Regions from separate parts of the Serratia sp. Res13-Sevr-LER1-36-b genome, predicted to be linked through region 2. Evidence: predicted binding sites of a transcription regulator. Region 2 holds the regulator's gene; each other region holds the start of a gene.

Region 1 (4,861 bases), on a different contig from region 2:
TACCGGGACACTGCTGGCGATAGACGCTCCGGTGATCGCCAGCGGAGCCACCAGCCCAAACAATAGGCTGTCGGATCGGCAGGGCTTTTTCCACCAGTGGGGAGAGATTGCGGCCAAACGTGGAGTGAAGCGGCTATATATTGGTGAACCCAACGCCGAGGCGATCGCCGGTGAGGCACCTGACCTGATTGTAATGTCCGCTACCGGAGCCGATTCTGCGGTGCGCCTGTACGATCAACTGTCGGCCATCGCTCCGGTACTGGTGGTGAACTACGACGATAAAAGCTGGCAGGAACTGGCCAACATCCTCGGCGTAGCGACCGGCCATGAAGCACAAGCGGAGAAGATCGTCAGCGAGTTTGATCGCCGTGAGAAAACGCTGAAACAGCAGATGACATTGCCACCCCAGCCCATAACGGCACTGGTGTTTCGCAGCGATGGCAAGAATGCCAACCTGTGGACCGCCGACTCATCACAAGGGCAACTGCTGCAACAGCTAGGCTTTACCCTGGCCACCTTGCCGCCCAAACTCAACGCCAGCACCAGCCAAGGGGCGCGGAAAGACATCGTCCAACTCGGCGGTGAAAACCTGGCAGAAGGCTTGAATGGCCAAACGCTGCTGTTATTCGCCAATGACGAAAGCGACGTACAGCGGCTGATGAGCAACAGTTTCCTGGCCCATCTGCCCGCGGTGGAGAACAAGCGGGTTTATGCCCTGGGGAACGACACCTTCCGGCTGGATTATTACAGCGCCAGCAACTTGCTGACGCGTCTGGAAAAGCTGTTTATTTCTCCGTAGTCGCAGTGGCGGGTTGGAGTTTATCGCTCTGCCCGCCCATGCTCACGTTGCGCAGGCCACGCATGGCAAACGCCAGCACCACAGCCAGCAGCGCCGCACCGAAACCGAAGCTGGTCGAACTCATCGCTGGCAGCATAAATGCCCCCATCGCGCCGAGCAGCAAAGCGCCAAGCGCATCCCCTACTACGTTCTGCGCGGTCCACAGGCCGTTAATCCGGCCCAGAAACGCGTCCGGCGTCAGGTTCTGTATCAGGCCATATTGCAGCAGCGAGTTCAGTGCGCTGAGGTAGCCAAACACCACCAGGCACAACAACGCCATGCCGTACCAAGGCATCAGGCCAAACAACCCCACGGCCACGAAAGCCGCTATCGCCGTTATCAACATCATCCAGCCTGGCCGTGCCATCTGAGCCACCCGGCCACTGGTAAATGCGCCAATCGCCGCCCCTAATGGCACCGCCGCATACATGATCCCCAAACTCTGGGTGGTAACCTGCCACATGCCCGAGATAGCTGGATATAATACGCGCACCGCACTGGCCATGGTCATCAACGCACCAATCAGCGCCACCATGCCAATCACCTTGTTCTGGAACAGGAAGGTGAAGCCGCCGATCAATGCCCGCAGCGGGTGTTCACAGGGCTGCGGCGGAGGTGGTAACTGGGGCAGTTTTAATAGCGGGATCAGAGTGATCAACGTCCCCAAGGCCGCCAGTGCATAGTTCCAACTGATACCCGCCCCGGCGATCACCAGCCCGCCGATAGCGGGAGACAGGATCGACCCAAAGCGCACGGTCAGCATGCTGATGGCCCCGGCCTGTACGATATTCTCACGGCCAACGATGGCCGGTGTCGCCGCCAGCAACGCCGTCACGCCTACCGCACCAAAAAATCCGTCCCACACCGCGAGAAGATAAATGGCCGTCAATGAAGGTGCAGGCAGCGCAGCATTGAGGCACAGCCCCAGAAAACCCACACCGCAGGTTGAGCGCGCAAACAGGATCAGGCGACGGCGTTCATAACGATCGGCCAACACGCCCCCCATCAGTAAACCGGCAAACATTCCGCTGCCCGCCAGGGTCACCGACAACCCGACCAACAAGGTTGAGCCGGTTAACGCCTGGATCTGCACCGGAATGGCAATCGCCATCAGGCCCAATGCCAGGATCGAAATAAAACGGGCGCAGAATACGGCACGAAAAGCGGGGTTGGTCCTAAGCAGGCTAAAATCGAGCAAAATAGAGGGTTTATTCATTTTGTTATCACCACAACTTATATCCTTGATCTTCCACAAACAACGACACGATATTCGATAGGCTCAGCGCTAGTGCTGGTCAGGCTGCCATGCTACCATAGATAAATACAATCAATAATGATAATAGATATCATTGATATTCAGTTAACAATGGGCTGTCATGTTCCGGCTTACACCTAATTGCTCTCCTCCGCTTCCTGACCGCAGGGGCATTCTGTTTCTGGGGTTATCCCACTCCTTCTGGCAGCGCCTGTTTGGCCTGCTGTGCGCCTTTGCCGTGCTGCTGTTGGTAATGATGCTCAGCCTATCGCTAGGGGCTAAATCCATTCCTTTCAGTAACGTCGTTGCCGCTCTGAGTGGCCAATGCAATGGCGCAGACTGCGTCATCATTACTGAAGCACGTCTGCCACGCACGCTGATCGGCGTATTAGCTGGCATCGCGCTTGGGCTGGCTGGCGCACTGATGCAAACCCTCACCCGCAACCCGCTGGCAGACCCTGGTATCTTGGGGGTTAACTCCGGGGCCGGTTTCGCCGTGGTGTTGGGCATTACCTTCTTTGGTGCGACCAATGTCAGCCAATATCTTTGGTTCGCCTTTGCCGGTGCGCTGTTTGCCTCGCTGTTGGTAGCGCTGGTAGGCGCAATGGGCGGCAGCCGCGTTAATCCTGTGCGCCTGACGCTGGCCGGGGTGGCGCTGGCCGCTGTGCTGGAAGGGATGACCACCGGCATCGCTCTACTCAATCCTTTGGTGTTCGATCAGCTGCGTTTTTGGCAGGCTGGCACACTGGACATTCAGAATATGGCGGTGGTACGTGCCGTAGCATTGCCAATCCTGCTGGGCACGCTGATCACCCTGTGGCTTAGCAAGGCGTTGAACAGCTTGAGCATGGGGAGTGAGCTTGCAGCGGCGCTCGGCACCGGAATTATTCGCACCCAACTGCTTGGCCTGTTGGCTATTACGCTGCTGTGTGGCGGAGCTACCGCCGCCGTTGGCCCTATCGCCTTTGTCGGGCTGATGATGCCCCACATTGCCCGGCGGCTGGCGGGGTCAGAACTCAACTGGATGCTGCCCTGGACGCTGGTTTTAACGCCAATCCTGCTACTGAGCGCTGATTTACTGGGGCGCTTTCTGGTCGCGGGGGAACTGCGGGTCTCCATCGTACTTTCCCTGATCGGCGCGCCGATGTTGATTATGTTGGTGCGCCAGCGCCGTATGTTCCGGCGGGGAGGATAAGATGAGCCTGTTGGTTTCCCGCCAGATCCTCGCCAAAAAGCCGTTTCGGCTGGCGCGCCCTTTAGCAACTGCCCTGCTGTTGTTATTCGCCTGCCTTGCGCTGGCGGTTTATGCCCTCGGTTCTGGTACCTTGCAGCTCAGCGCTGCGCAGGTGATCGACGCGTTACGCGGCGAAGGCCCGGCCAATCTTGCGGTGATCGTCACCCAGTGGCGTTTGCCTCGTGTGGCCATGGCTTTACTGTTGGGGGCAGCGCTCGGCCTCAGCGGTGCGATTTTCCAGTCACTATTGCGTAACCCGCTCGGCAGCCCTGACGTGATTGGTTTCAATACGGGAGCCTATAGCGGCGTACTGGTCGCCATCGTGCTGTTTAACAGCAGCGTTATCGGCATTACCTCTGGGGCGTTGGCGGGTGGCCTGCTTACCGCCGGGGTGGTTTATCTGTTGGCCTGGAGCAACGGGGTAGAAACCTTCCGCCTGATTATTGTCGGGATTGCCGTTCGTGCCCTGCTGCTGGCCGCCAATACCTGGATGATCATCAGCGCCTCATTGGAAGCGTCCATGACAGCTGGGCTATGGTATGCCGGATCCCTCAACGGCATCACCTGGGCGAAAAGCCTGCCGGTGCTGGCGGTGCTGCTGCTGGCGTTACTGGTATTGCTGACGTTGACAAGGCGCATGCGGTTGCTGGAAATGGGGGATGACACCGCCTGCGCACTCGGCGTTGGGGTTGAACGTTCCCGGCTGTTGTTGTTGTTGGTCGGCGTGATACTAACCGCTGCCGCCACCGCCGTGGCCGGGCCGATTTCCTTTATTGCCCTGGTCGCCCCGCAAATTGCCCGCCGCCTGTGCGCCAACCAGCATGTCTTACTGCTCACCGCGCTGACCGGTGCCCTATTATTGCTGGCGGCCGATGTGGCAGCGCAGCGCCTGTTTATGCCTTATCAGTTGCCGGTCGGCGTCTTGACCGTCAGCATAGGTGGCATCTATCTGATTTGGTTACTTATCCGTGAGTCACGAAAAAAATGAATGCTGAAACCCCGTTAACCGCACCGCTGCGTGCCGAAAACCTGACGCTGAGCTACGACAAGAAAATCGTCGCACGCGATCTTTCAGTGTCTATTCCTCACGGCGAACTGACTGTCATTATCGGGCCAAACGCCTGTGGTAAATCCACGCTGCTGCGCACCCTCAGCCGCCTGATGCAACCGCAGGCGGGTTCAGTATGGCTGAACGGCCGACAAATCCGCGAATATCCCACCAAGGAAGTCGCACGCCAACTTGGCCTGTTACCGCAAAGCTCAATTGCCCCAGGTGATATCACGGTGTTCGATCTGGTTGCCCGTGGCCGCTACCCTCATCAGAGCCTGTTCAGCCGCTGGCGCGAAGAAGATCAGCAGGCAGTGGAACAGGCCATGCGCTCAACCGGCGTGGCGCAGTTGGCCGATCAACCCGTCGATACCCTTTCCGGTGGCCAACGCCAGCGGGTGTGGATCGCCATGGTGTTGGCCCAGCAAACACCGCTGCTGCTGCTGGATGAACCGACCACCTGGCTGGACATCACTCACCAAATCG
Region 2 (4,861 bases):
CAGGCTGCGCAGCTCATGCGAGCCACGCTGGATGAAGAAGGCGTGATCCAGTTTCTGTTGAAATCTTTTCATGCTGGTAGTTGGCGGTTCAACCTGCCGGTGTTGATCGAGCAATATGAGAACATTATCGGCTGGCAAGAGGTTCCACCCTGGCCGCACCCGACGCTGTTTATCCGTGGTGGCCTCTCGCCTTACGTGCAGGATAGCTACCGCGATGACATCGCCCGTCAGTTCCCGCAGGCACGCGCCTATGTGGTTGCAGGCTCCGGTCACTGGGTCCATGCGGAGAAACCGGACGCCGTATTACGGGCAATCCACCGCTTTATTGACCAGCCCTGAGCTTAAATGGCGAAAAAACGCGCTAGAGAGAATAGCTTAGCGCGTTTGTCGCTAAGTTAGGCATTGTCGGCGCTCCATCTGCTGGGGTAATATGGCGCGCTATAATTTTGCCGCCCTGTCCAGGTGTGAAGCTGCACTTGGCTGGGGGTGAATTTGGGTTAGGGTTTATTGGCCCGAATTGTGTAAATCGAACCGTCTGGAAGCGTAAACCGCTTTTTGATGCAAACTCCCTTGCAGTAGCGCAACAATGGCAAAAGAACAAACGGATCGCACGACGCTGGATCTGTTCGCAGATGAACGCCGTCCAGGGCGCCCGAAAACCAACCCGCTTTCCCGTGATGAACAGCTTAGAATTAATAAGCGCAATCAGCTACGACGGGACAAAGTGCGTGGATTACGGCGTGTGGAGCTGAAAATCAACGCAGACGCGGTAGATGCTCTCAACAAACTGGCCGACCAGCGCAATATCAGCCGCAGCGAATTGATCGAACAAATGCTGTTGGCCCAACTGGCAGAAGAACAGCCAGAACACTGATCTCTGCCGCCGCACGCGCGGCACGGCGTTAAGGATGACGCCAGATCGGTTCCACCTCCGCAGAGGCATCGCATAAACGCGATAAAACCTCAGGGCAAATTTCTGGCATGATACGCATTTACGGCTGAGCAAGCCTGCCCTTGGCAGCGCCTCAGGCCGCGTTTACGCAACACATTCATTTGAATTAAAAGGTTATCTTTACTATGGCTCATGTAGGCATTTTCTTTGGCAGCGACACTGGCAATACCGAAAACATTGCCAAGATGATCCAAAAGACGCTTCAGCAAAAATTCGGCAACGACGTGGCAGAAATCCACGACATCGCCAAAAGCAGCAAAGAAGATCTGGCAGCGTTTGATATCCTGCTGCTCGGTATCCCAACCTGGTACTACGGCGAAGCCCAGTGCGACTGGGATGATTTCTTCCCGACGCTGGAAGACATCGACTTTAACGGCAAGCTGGTGGCGCTGTTTGGCTGTGGCGATCAGGAAGACTACGCGGAATATTTCTGCGATGCGATGGGCACCATCCGCGACATCATTGAACCACGCGGTGCGGCCATCGTCGGCCACTGGCCAACCAAAGGCTACCATTTTGAAGCCTCCAAGGGTCTGGCAGACGATGATCACTTTGTCGGGCTGGCCATTGACGAAGATCGTCAACCGGAGCTGACCAACGAACGTGTAGACGCCTGGGTCAAGCAAATCACTGAAGAGCTGAGCCTGGCCGAGATCGTCGGCTAAGCCTCTGCCCCGGCGGATACGTAACACATGGTGGGGGCGCCGTATAGCGCGCCCTTCTGTTATCGGCATCACGGATTAGAGCAATAGAAGCTACAAGTTTGTAACTTCCTACCTCGCCACGGTAGACTGAGATATCGGTTTATCCCATCCATCAAAGCTTTGCATGATTACCCTGTAAACGTGCAAAGATATGTTTGTTAACAACCGGCGGTTTCTATTTGCAGCAACCGGTTCTATAATGAGACGCAATTAACGCTTTGTGCCAACCGATGCCATAGGCGAGAACGCCTCAACTTGATTAGCATAGTAACAGGACTGAATCCGCATGACTGATAACAACTCCGCATTGAAGAAGGCTGGCTTAAAAGTCACTCTTCCGCGACTCAAAATCCTGGAAGTATTACAGGATCCGGCATGCCATCACGTCAGTGCGGAAGATCTGTACAAAAAACTGATAGATATGGGCGAAGAAATTGGCCTGGCCACGGTATACCGCGTGCTGAACCAGTTTGACGACGCAGGTATTGTGACCCGCCACAATTTTGAAGGTGGCAAGTCGGTTTTCGAACTGACTCAGCAACACCATCACGATCACCTGATTTGCCTGGACTGCGGCAAAGTGATCGAGTTCAGCGACGAATCCATCGAAGTGCGTCAGCGCGATATCGCCAAGCAACACGGTATCAAGCTCACCAACCACAGCCTGTACCTGTACGGCCACTGTGAAACCGGTGACTGCCGCGAGAACGAAACGCTGCACAACAAGAACTGATTCTGGCTCGCCAGAACGTGAAAACCGCCTAAATGGCGGTTTTTTTATGCCCGGATGACAGGCAAAAAAATCCCCGGACAGGCCCGGGGAAAAATATCCACTCAATTATCACAATTGCAGTTTGCTCTCACCTTGCACTATCTCCGCCCCTCTACCGACACGTAGGTGGGCGGAGTTCTCACTTACGCTTTCACTGGTTCGGCACGGCTGAAGCGTTTGCCATCCGGGCTGATTGCTCGGATTTGCACGTCACCCGCCACCGCTGGGCGCGCTTTATCGTCATAACGCTGCCACTGTTTGCCGCCGTCGGTGGAATATTCAATTCCCAGGCCCGGCAGAGCAATATTCGCCTCCAACTTGCCCCCGATGATACGAGCACCTGGGACCGGCAGGCGATAGCTCACGCCCGCTTTATCCATCTTGGCCAGTTCACGCTGCCCGATCAGGTTGGCAAAGCGCAGCCAGTCCTGATCCAGCGTTTTGGTATCGACCTGATGGGTTTCGCCACCTTTATACTCACGGCCAGCTTTGTAATCCTGCTCCCAGCTGGCACGGTGCCATGCACGTTCTGCAAGCGACACGGCACGTGGGTAAATCATGTATTCCATCTGCTGGTCGGTACGCACCACTTCGCTCCACAGTTGGGCGGAAAGACCATATGCGCCCGGCCACGGTTTGTCGCTCTTGGCGGCGAAGTGGTTACCGTCACGGTCAACCGAGGTTTCGGCGTTCTGCGGCAGGTTGTTCGGCGCAAAGCTGAAGATCTTCTGCTCGTCGCTGAAACGGGTGCCCCAGTAATAACCGTGTTCGTCCGGGCTGACTTCATACGGGAAGTCCATGTAGACGTAGTCCGGGTTAGAGATCACCACGTCATAACCCTTGTTCGCCCAGTCGTTAGCCGAGTCGAAGCCACCCCAGTACAGGGTATCCCAGAAGTTCACCGCCACATGCTTGGTCGCGAAGGCCTTCGAGTCTTTGGCATCTTTCAGGCCGTCCTGCCACGCCTGCATTCTGTCAATGCCGTGCGCTTTCACCAACTGGCTGACTTCCAGACCGAAGTAGCTTGGCAAGTGTTCCATATCTTCCACTTTGCCATCTTTGATGATGGCCTGACAAACCTGCGACTTGGCCCACGGCTTGTCTTCTTTGCTCAGATCGAGGATACCCTTGCCCGCTTCCGGGTTTTTCACGTCGGTATAGCCAGCGCCCAGACGGATGTTCTTCGCTTCGTCCCCACCAAAGTGCCAGGTTTTCAGCGGCTGACCGGCCTCTTTGTGCATCTGGGCCACTTCACCAATCACTTTGTCCACGAAGTTCTTGGAGGAATCCAGGCATGGGTTCAGGTAGCTCTGGCGGTTGAAGTACTGCACCGAGGTGGTATTGGAGGTATCAGTCGGATCCACCAGGCGGAACTCGTTGGCCTCTTTCCCTTTCCCTTCGGCAAGCAGCTTCTTGTAGCGAGCTTCCATGGAGGTAATCGCCGCACGGGCGTGCGCCGGCATGTCGATCTCAGGGATCACTTCAATCTGGCGTGCCTGAGCATATTTAACGATGTCGATATAGTCCTGACGGGAGAAGAAGCCACCGTGCGGTGCCGGGCCAGAGCCATATTGTGGCATCAGGCAGGTGGTCTCGCTCAGGTCATGACAACGCTGGCCGCCCACTTCAGTCAACTCTGGCAGGCCAGGGATCTCAATGCGCCAACCTTCGTCATCCGTCAGGTGGAAGTGGAATTTGTTCAGCTTGTAGGCTGCCATCTGATCCAGCAGGCGCAATACGGCGTCTTTTTGGTGGAAGTTACGCGCCACGTCCAGGAAGATGCCGCGGTATTGGAAGCGCGGTGCATCTTTGGCATCCAGCGTCGCGATCTTCTTGCTGCCATCCGAAGGGATTAGCGACAGGATGGATTGCAGACCATAGAACACCCCAGTCTGATCGAAACCGACGATCTCGGCACCTTTCTCGCCGATCTTCAGTTGGTAGGCACCTGGAACGGCCTGATCGCCTTTGAATGCCGCTGGCTTAATATCCGTCTTGATCGGATAACCGCTCACCTGGCTCTCAATGCCCAGCAGGGCAAAACGCTCGGCTGCCGCATCTGCCGCTGGTTTGGTCAAGGCGCTCAGTTCCAACGCCACGCCTTTGCTCAGGTCAATATCCTTCGAATGGACTTTAACTTCCATCGGGGTTGGGATGATTTGCCCACGCAGCGATGCCATCGGCAACACTTTCAGATCCTGGTTCTTGGTGAAGCGGCTTTCCGGCACCATCAGAATGTTGTTGTCATCCTTGGTACGCTTCCACTGGTCACCGGTGAACGGGGCAACAAACTGGTGAACATCTTCGGTATCGGTATTTGACAGGATCTTAGGCTGAGCATCGCCGGAAGTGGCATACCAGCGCGGCAGGAAGTCGGTGCGGAACAGCTGCCAGTATTCAGCGATAATCGGGATTTCCACCGCCTGATTGGCC
Region 3 (4,861 bases), on a different contig from region 2:
TCTCATCAATGATGGGTTTGATGTGGTGATACGAAGCGGTGACCTTGTGGACTCGCGGCTGATGTCGCGTAGGCTTGGGCCTTTCCGTTTTGTTCTGTGTGCCGCCCCTGGTTATCTGGAACGTAAAGGACGACCTGAGAAGTTGCTCGATCTGGAGTTGCACGATTGCCTTCGTTACCGTTTTGTCACGACAGGTAAAATCATGGATTGGACATTAACGTCAGACCCGGAAATAACTCAGTTGCGTCTAAATTCTTCCCTAACGTTGAATAACATGGAGGCAATGCTGACGGCGACCATTGACGGGCATGGCATTGCTTACATGCCTGATTTTTTAGTCAAAGAGGCGTTGGCCGTGGGCGATATTGAGACGTTGCTTGATGCTCACACCAAGGATCAAGGGTTCTTTTGGGCGCTCTGGCCCTCAAGTCGGCATCTATCACCAAAGATTCGCGTATTTGTAGATTTTATCTGCAGCCAACTTTTTAAGCAGGGATAAGAGGCATGACGATATGGGTTACTGTGGCGGTGGGCAAAACCGCCACCTGACTCAGGAGGCGCGTTTTTTACGCCAAACGACCAGCATCACGCCTAGCAGCCCAACGACCAACAACACCATCGGCAGGATCATCAGCCCGGCCATCACCTGATCTTCGTGGCGTTTAACCAGCGGGATTTGGCTAAAGGCATAGCCCAGCGTGACTACCGAGCCTACCCACAGCAAGCCGCTGAGCCAGTTAAAGATTTGAAAACGGGCGCTATTGAGGCCCGAAATACCGGCCATGGTAGGCAACAGGGTGCGTACAAACGCCAAAAAACGGCCAATCAGCAGAGCGACCAGTCCGTGGCGGTTAAACAGCATGTGCGCGCGCTGGTGGTATTGCGCCGGTAGCTGTAGCAACCAGCCTTTCACCACCGAGGTATGGCCAAGCCATCGCCCTTGCAGATAGCTGAGCCAACAGCCAAGGCTGGCGGCGACCGTCAGAATAATCAGCGTGGGGATAAAGTTCATCACGCCTTTGGCGATCAAGGCACCTGCCAACAGCAGTAAGCTATCTCCGGGCAGGAAGGAAGCGGGCAACAAACCGTTTTCCAAAAACAAGGTGGTAAAAAGGACGGCATAAACCACCCAAATCACGCTGGGATCGGCAAGTGCAGTAAAGTCTTGCGTCCACAGTGCGTGAACAATCTCTCTTAATACATCCATTCTTTATCCTGGGGTGCCTGGGCTGACTTTCTATAGGCTACCGTGCTGTTATAGCCATGCTCACCGGTAAATTTAGGCCACACACGGCGGTGAGGCCCAAGAGCACAATATAGTGTACCGCTATTAGCTTAAGCGGACATTAAACAGAGCATAGAAAATGTGGCAAAGGCCGTAAAACTCGGAAAAAGTACAGGCAACCGTCGGGATGGCCAAGTAAAAACGCCGTAAAAGCTCGTGCCTTAGTGTGTGATTTTATTCTAGCCACTCCTCATCAACCGGCCCTTACATAGGGGGGAGGATGCTGCGCCCGCAGACGTTTTCCCGCAGTGATTGCGTGATCTATTCACACCGTTTATAGCCTGTTGGGGTAAAAAACAGCCGTTTGAGTGATGATTTTGTTAGCATTATGGGTAGGCAATGTTATGCCAAACGACGCGCAAACCCTGATAGTGACTGGGGTTGTATCATTTTTTGCTCGTCGATGCGTAATTCTTCAAATAATAATGATAACTACTATCAATCCCTGATTGGTTTGATATGATCGCACGCTGAATTCTTCCTTAAATGTTGAAATGGGTGGAGGCACAGCGTGAAAACGGCTGGCAAAATGACAAATCAAAGTGCTCAGGGCGCAGGCCGTGGGCAATGGGGCGCATTGGGGCGCAGTGTGATCGCCTCACTGGTGTTGGTGGTGGGGTTGGCGGGCAACGCTCAGGCGGCTCCGGCCACTGCACCAGCAGTCGCTGAAAGCGTTGCCGCGGCAACGACACCGGCCGCACCAACAACGGTAACCCCAGTGGCGGGTACCCCGGAAAATATCACCCCGGTTAATCCTGAACCGACCATCCAACCGCCTGAAACGCGTGGTATGGATCTTTCCGTCTGGGGTATGTATCAGCACGCCGATATCGTGGTGAAAATCGTGATGATTGGCCTGGTGTTGGCGTCTATCGTCACCTGGACCATTCTGTTTGCCAAAGGCAGTGAGCTGTTTCGTTCCAAGCGCCGTCTGCGCCGTGAGCAGTTGGCGCTGGCCGACGTGCGTTCGCTGGACGATGCCTCCGAACTGGCGCAAAGCTTCTCGCAAGAGAGCATCAGTGCGGTGCTGCTGCAAGATGCGCAGAACGAACTGGAGCTGTCGGCGGCCTCTAACGACAACAACGGCATTAAAGAGCGTACCGGTTTCCGTCTGGAACGTCGCGTAGCGGCCTATGGGCGTCAACTGGGGCGCGGCAATGGCTTCCTGGCCACCATCGGCGCCATTTCACCGTTTGTCGGCCTGTTCGGTACCGTATGGGGCATCATGAACAGCTTTATCGGCATTGCCCATTCGCAAACCACCAACCTGGCAGTTGTTGCCCCGGGGATTGCGGAAGCATTGCTGGCCACCGCGCTCGGTCTGGTTGCAGCTATCCCTGCGGTAGTGATCTACAACATCTTTGCTCGCGTTATTGGCGGCCACCGTGCTCAGGTGGGCGATGTGGCGGCGCAGGTGCTGCTGCTGTTGGGCCGCGATCTGGATCTGGCGGCCTCGGCCGATGCCAAACGTTCGCAGCATGCGCACCAACTGCGGGTGGGGTGAGTTATGGCGATGCGCTTAAATGAAGATCTGGACGACAGCGGCGAACTGCATGAAATCAACGTGACGCCGTTTATCGACGTCATGCTGGTGCTGTTGATCATCTTTATGGTGGCTGCGCCGCTGGCAACGGTAGATATTCGTGTCGATCTGCCCGCTTCTTCCGCTAAACCGCAGCCGCGTCCGGAAAAACCGGTGTTCCTGTCGGTGAAGGCAGACAAGCAGCTGTACGTGGGTGATGAGCCGGTGACGGCGGAACAACTGACGGCGGTGCTGGATCAACGCACACAGGCGAATAAAGAAACCACCATCTTCTTCCAGGCGGACAAGACCGTAGATTATGAAACGCTGATGAGCGTGATGGATACGCTACGCAAAGCCGGCTACCTGAAAGTGGGGCTGGTGGGAATGGAAGGCGTGGCCAAGTAATCTGAAACTCAGCCATTTCCTCTTCTTCGGGTTGCCTAACTCGAGGAAGAGGGCGCTATTACCTGCTTATCCCCGCGAAATCTGCCCCCTTTCCCCGAATTCCCATGATACTGCTGACAACCTCAATCGACTTAACCCATTGATTATTTCAACGGGTCAGCCTGCAGCGCCCTACGTGGTGAGCCAGTTGATATTTTCTCGGGCTATTTAGCCACGAGCATGTGCCGCAGCGCGGGTGATTTGCTCATCGGAAGGGCGCACGCCGGTGTACAACACAAACTGCTCCAAAGCCTGTAGAGCGATCACTTCGGCACCGGTCACCACCTGCAAACCCTGCTCCCTTGCATAACGGATCAGCGGGGTTTCTGCTGGCAGTGCAACAACGTCGAAGGCGATCTTGGCAGTCTTGATAGTGGCCGGTTCAAAGGCCAACTGCTCGGCTTCGCTACCGCCCGCCATGCCGATCGGCGTGACGTTAATCACCATCTCAACCTGTAAATCGCCCACTTCTGGCTGCCACTGATAGCCATATTGCGCTGCCAGCGCCTGGCCTGCCTGTGGGTTGCGCGCAATGATATGGCCGTTCTTGAACCCGGCATCGCGCAGGGCGGCGGTTACCGCCTTGGCCATACCGCCGCTGCCACGCAGAGCAAACGAGGTGGTCGGGGGGATCTGGTATTTCGCCAGCAGTTTGGCGATGGCGATATAGTCGGTGTTATAGGCCCGCAGGAAGCCGTCGTCGTTGACGATGGTATTGACCGATTCAATCGCCGTGGCTGACGCATCCAGCTCATCAAGGAACGGAATACAGCTCTCCTTGAACGGCATGGAAACCGCACAGCCGCGAATACCCAAAGCGCGCACGCCGCCGACCGCTGCCTGAATATCTTTGGTGGTGAACGCCTTATAGATGAAGTTCAGATCCAGTTCCTGATACAGATAGTTGTGGAAACGGGTGCCGAAATTGCCAGGCCGACCGGCCAGTGACATACACAGCTGCGTATCTTTGTTGATTTCACGACTCATAGCAGGTCCTTAGCGCATTGAAATAAGTGTCCCCACCGGCTAGCAAGCATCCGGCGGGGATAATCGGTTCAGCTTACGCCAAAAAACGGGTTATTGAGCACAAATTTTTCGGCATTGGTTTACCCCATTTTCGGGTAGACCCCAGGCCCGATAGGCAGCCCGAGCAGGTACCACACCACTAGCAGCAGGGTCCAGACGGCGAAGAACACCAACGGATAGGGCATGATCAGCACGTAGTAGGTGCCGAGTTTAGCGTCTTTCAGGTAGCGCTGCAGAAAGCCAAGGAATAGCGGTAGGAATGGCGACATCGGGGCCAGCGGCAGCACGGATGAGTCCGCGATGCGGAAAATCATCTGGGCGAAGGCTGGGTGAAAGCCCAACAGCATAAACATCGGTACGAAGATCGGGGCCAGGATCGACCAGATGGCTGAGCCGCTGGCAATAAACATGCACAGGAAGGCCGACAGGAACATCAGGCCGAGGAACGCCGGTGCGCCGCTCATTCCGGCCGCCTCCAGCAGATCCGTCAGGCCGATGGCCATAAACTTGCCCATGTTGCTCCAGTTGAAGAACGCTACAAACTGCGACAGCGGGAACACCATGACGATAAAGCCTGCCAT

Evidence for each region. The regulator Fur, encoded in region 2, represses iron uptake genes when iron is present. The targets are predictions, from matches to a motif close to ATAATAATGAGAACNACTATCAA.
Region 1: the regulator Fur is predicted to act here: its motif matches at 2,172-2,194, upstream of fepD (Fe(3+)-siderophore ABC transporter permease).
Region 3: the regulator Fur is predicted to act here: its motif matches at 1,705-1,727, upstream of exbB (tol-pal system-associated acyl-CoA thioesterase).

The regions. Positions count from the first base shown of each region.
Region 1 covers NZ_JADACK010000014.1:79,705-84,565, forward strand. Annotated here, with positions in the region: gene fepB (Fe2+-enterobactin ABC transporter substrate-binding protein) at 1-799, shown strand, start outside; gene entS (enterobactin transporter EntS) at 786-2,054, opposite strand; gene fepD (Fe(3+)-siderophore ABC transporter permease) at 2,215-3,288, shown strand; gene fepG (iron-enterobactin ABC transporter permease) at 3,290-4,315, shown strand; gene IMQ33_RS09180 (ATP-binding cassette domain-containing protein) at 4,312-4,861, shown strand, end outside.
Region 2 covers NZ_JADACK010000037.1:192,976-197,836, forward strand. Annotated here, with positions in the region: gene ybfF (esterase) at 1-339, shown strand, start outside; gene ybfE (LexA regulated protein) at 587-874, shown strand; gene fldA (flavodoxin FldA) at 1,078-1,617, shown strand; gene fur (ferric iron uptake transcriptional regulator) at 1,943-2,389, shown strand; gene IMQ33_RS22010 (beta-N-acetylhexosaminidase) at 2,572-4,861, opposite strand, start outside.
Region 3 covers NZ_JADACK010000044.1:410,371-415,231, reverse strand. Annotated here, with positions in the region: gene IMQ33_RS25655 (LysR family transcriptional regulator) at 1-499, shown strand, start outside; gene IMQ33_RS25650 (DedA family protein) at 551-1,207, opposite strand; gene exbB (tol-pal system-associated acyl-CoA thioesterase) at 1,797-2,789, shown strand; gene exbD (TonB system transport protein ExbD) at 2,793-3,215, shown strand; gene IMQ33_RS25635 (shikimate 5-dehydrogenase) at 3,423-4,241, opposite strand; gene abgT (p-aminobenzoyl-glutamate transporter) at 4,361-4,861, opposite strand, start outside.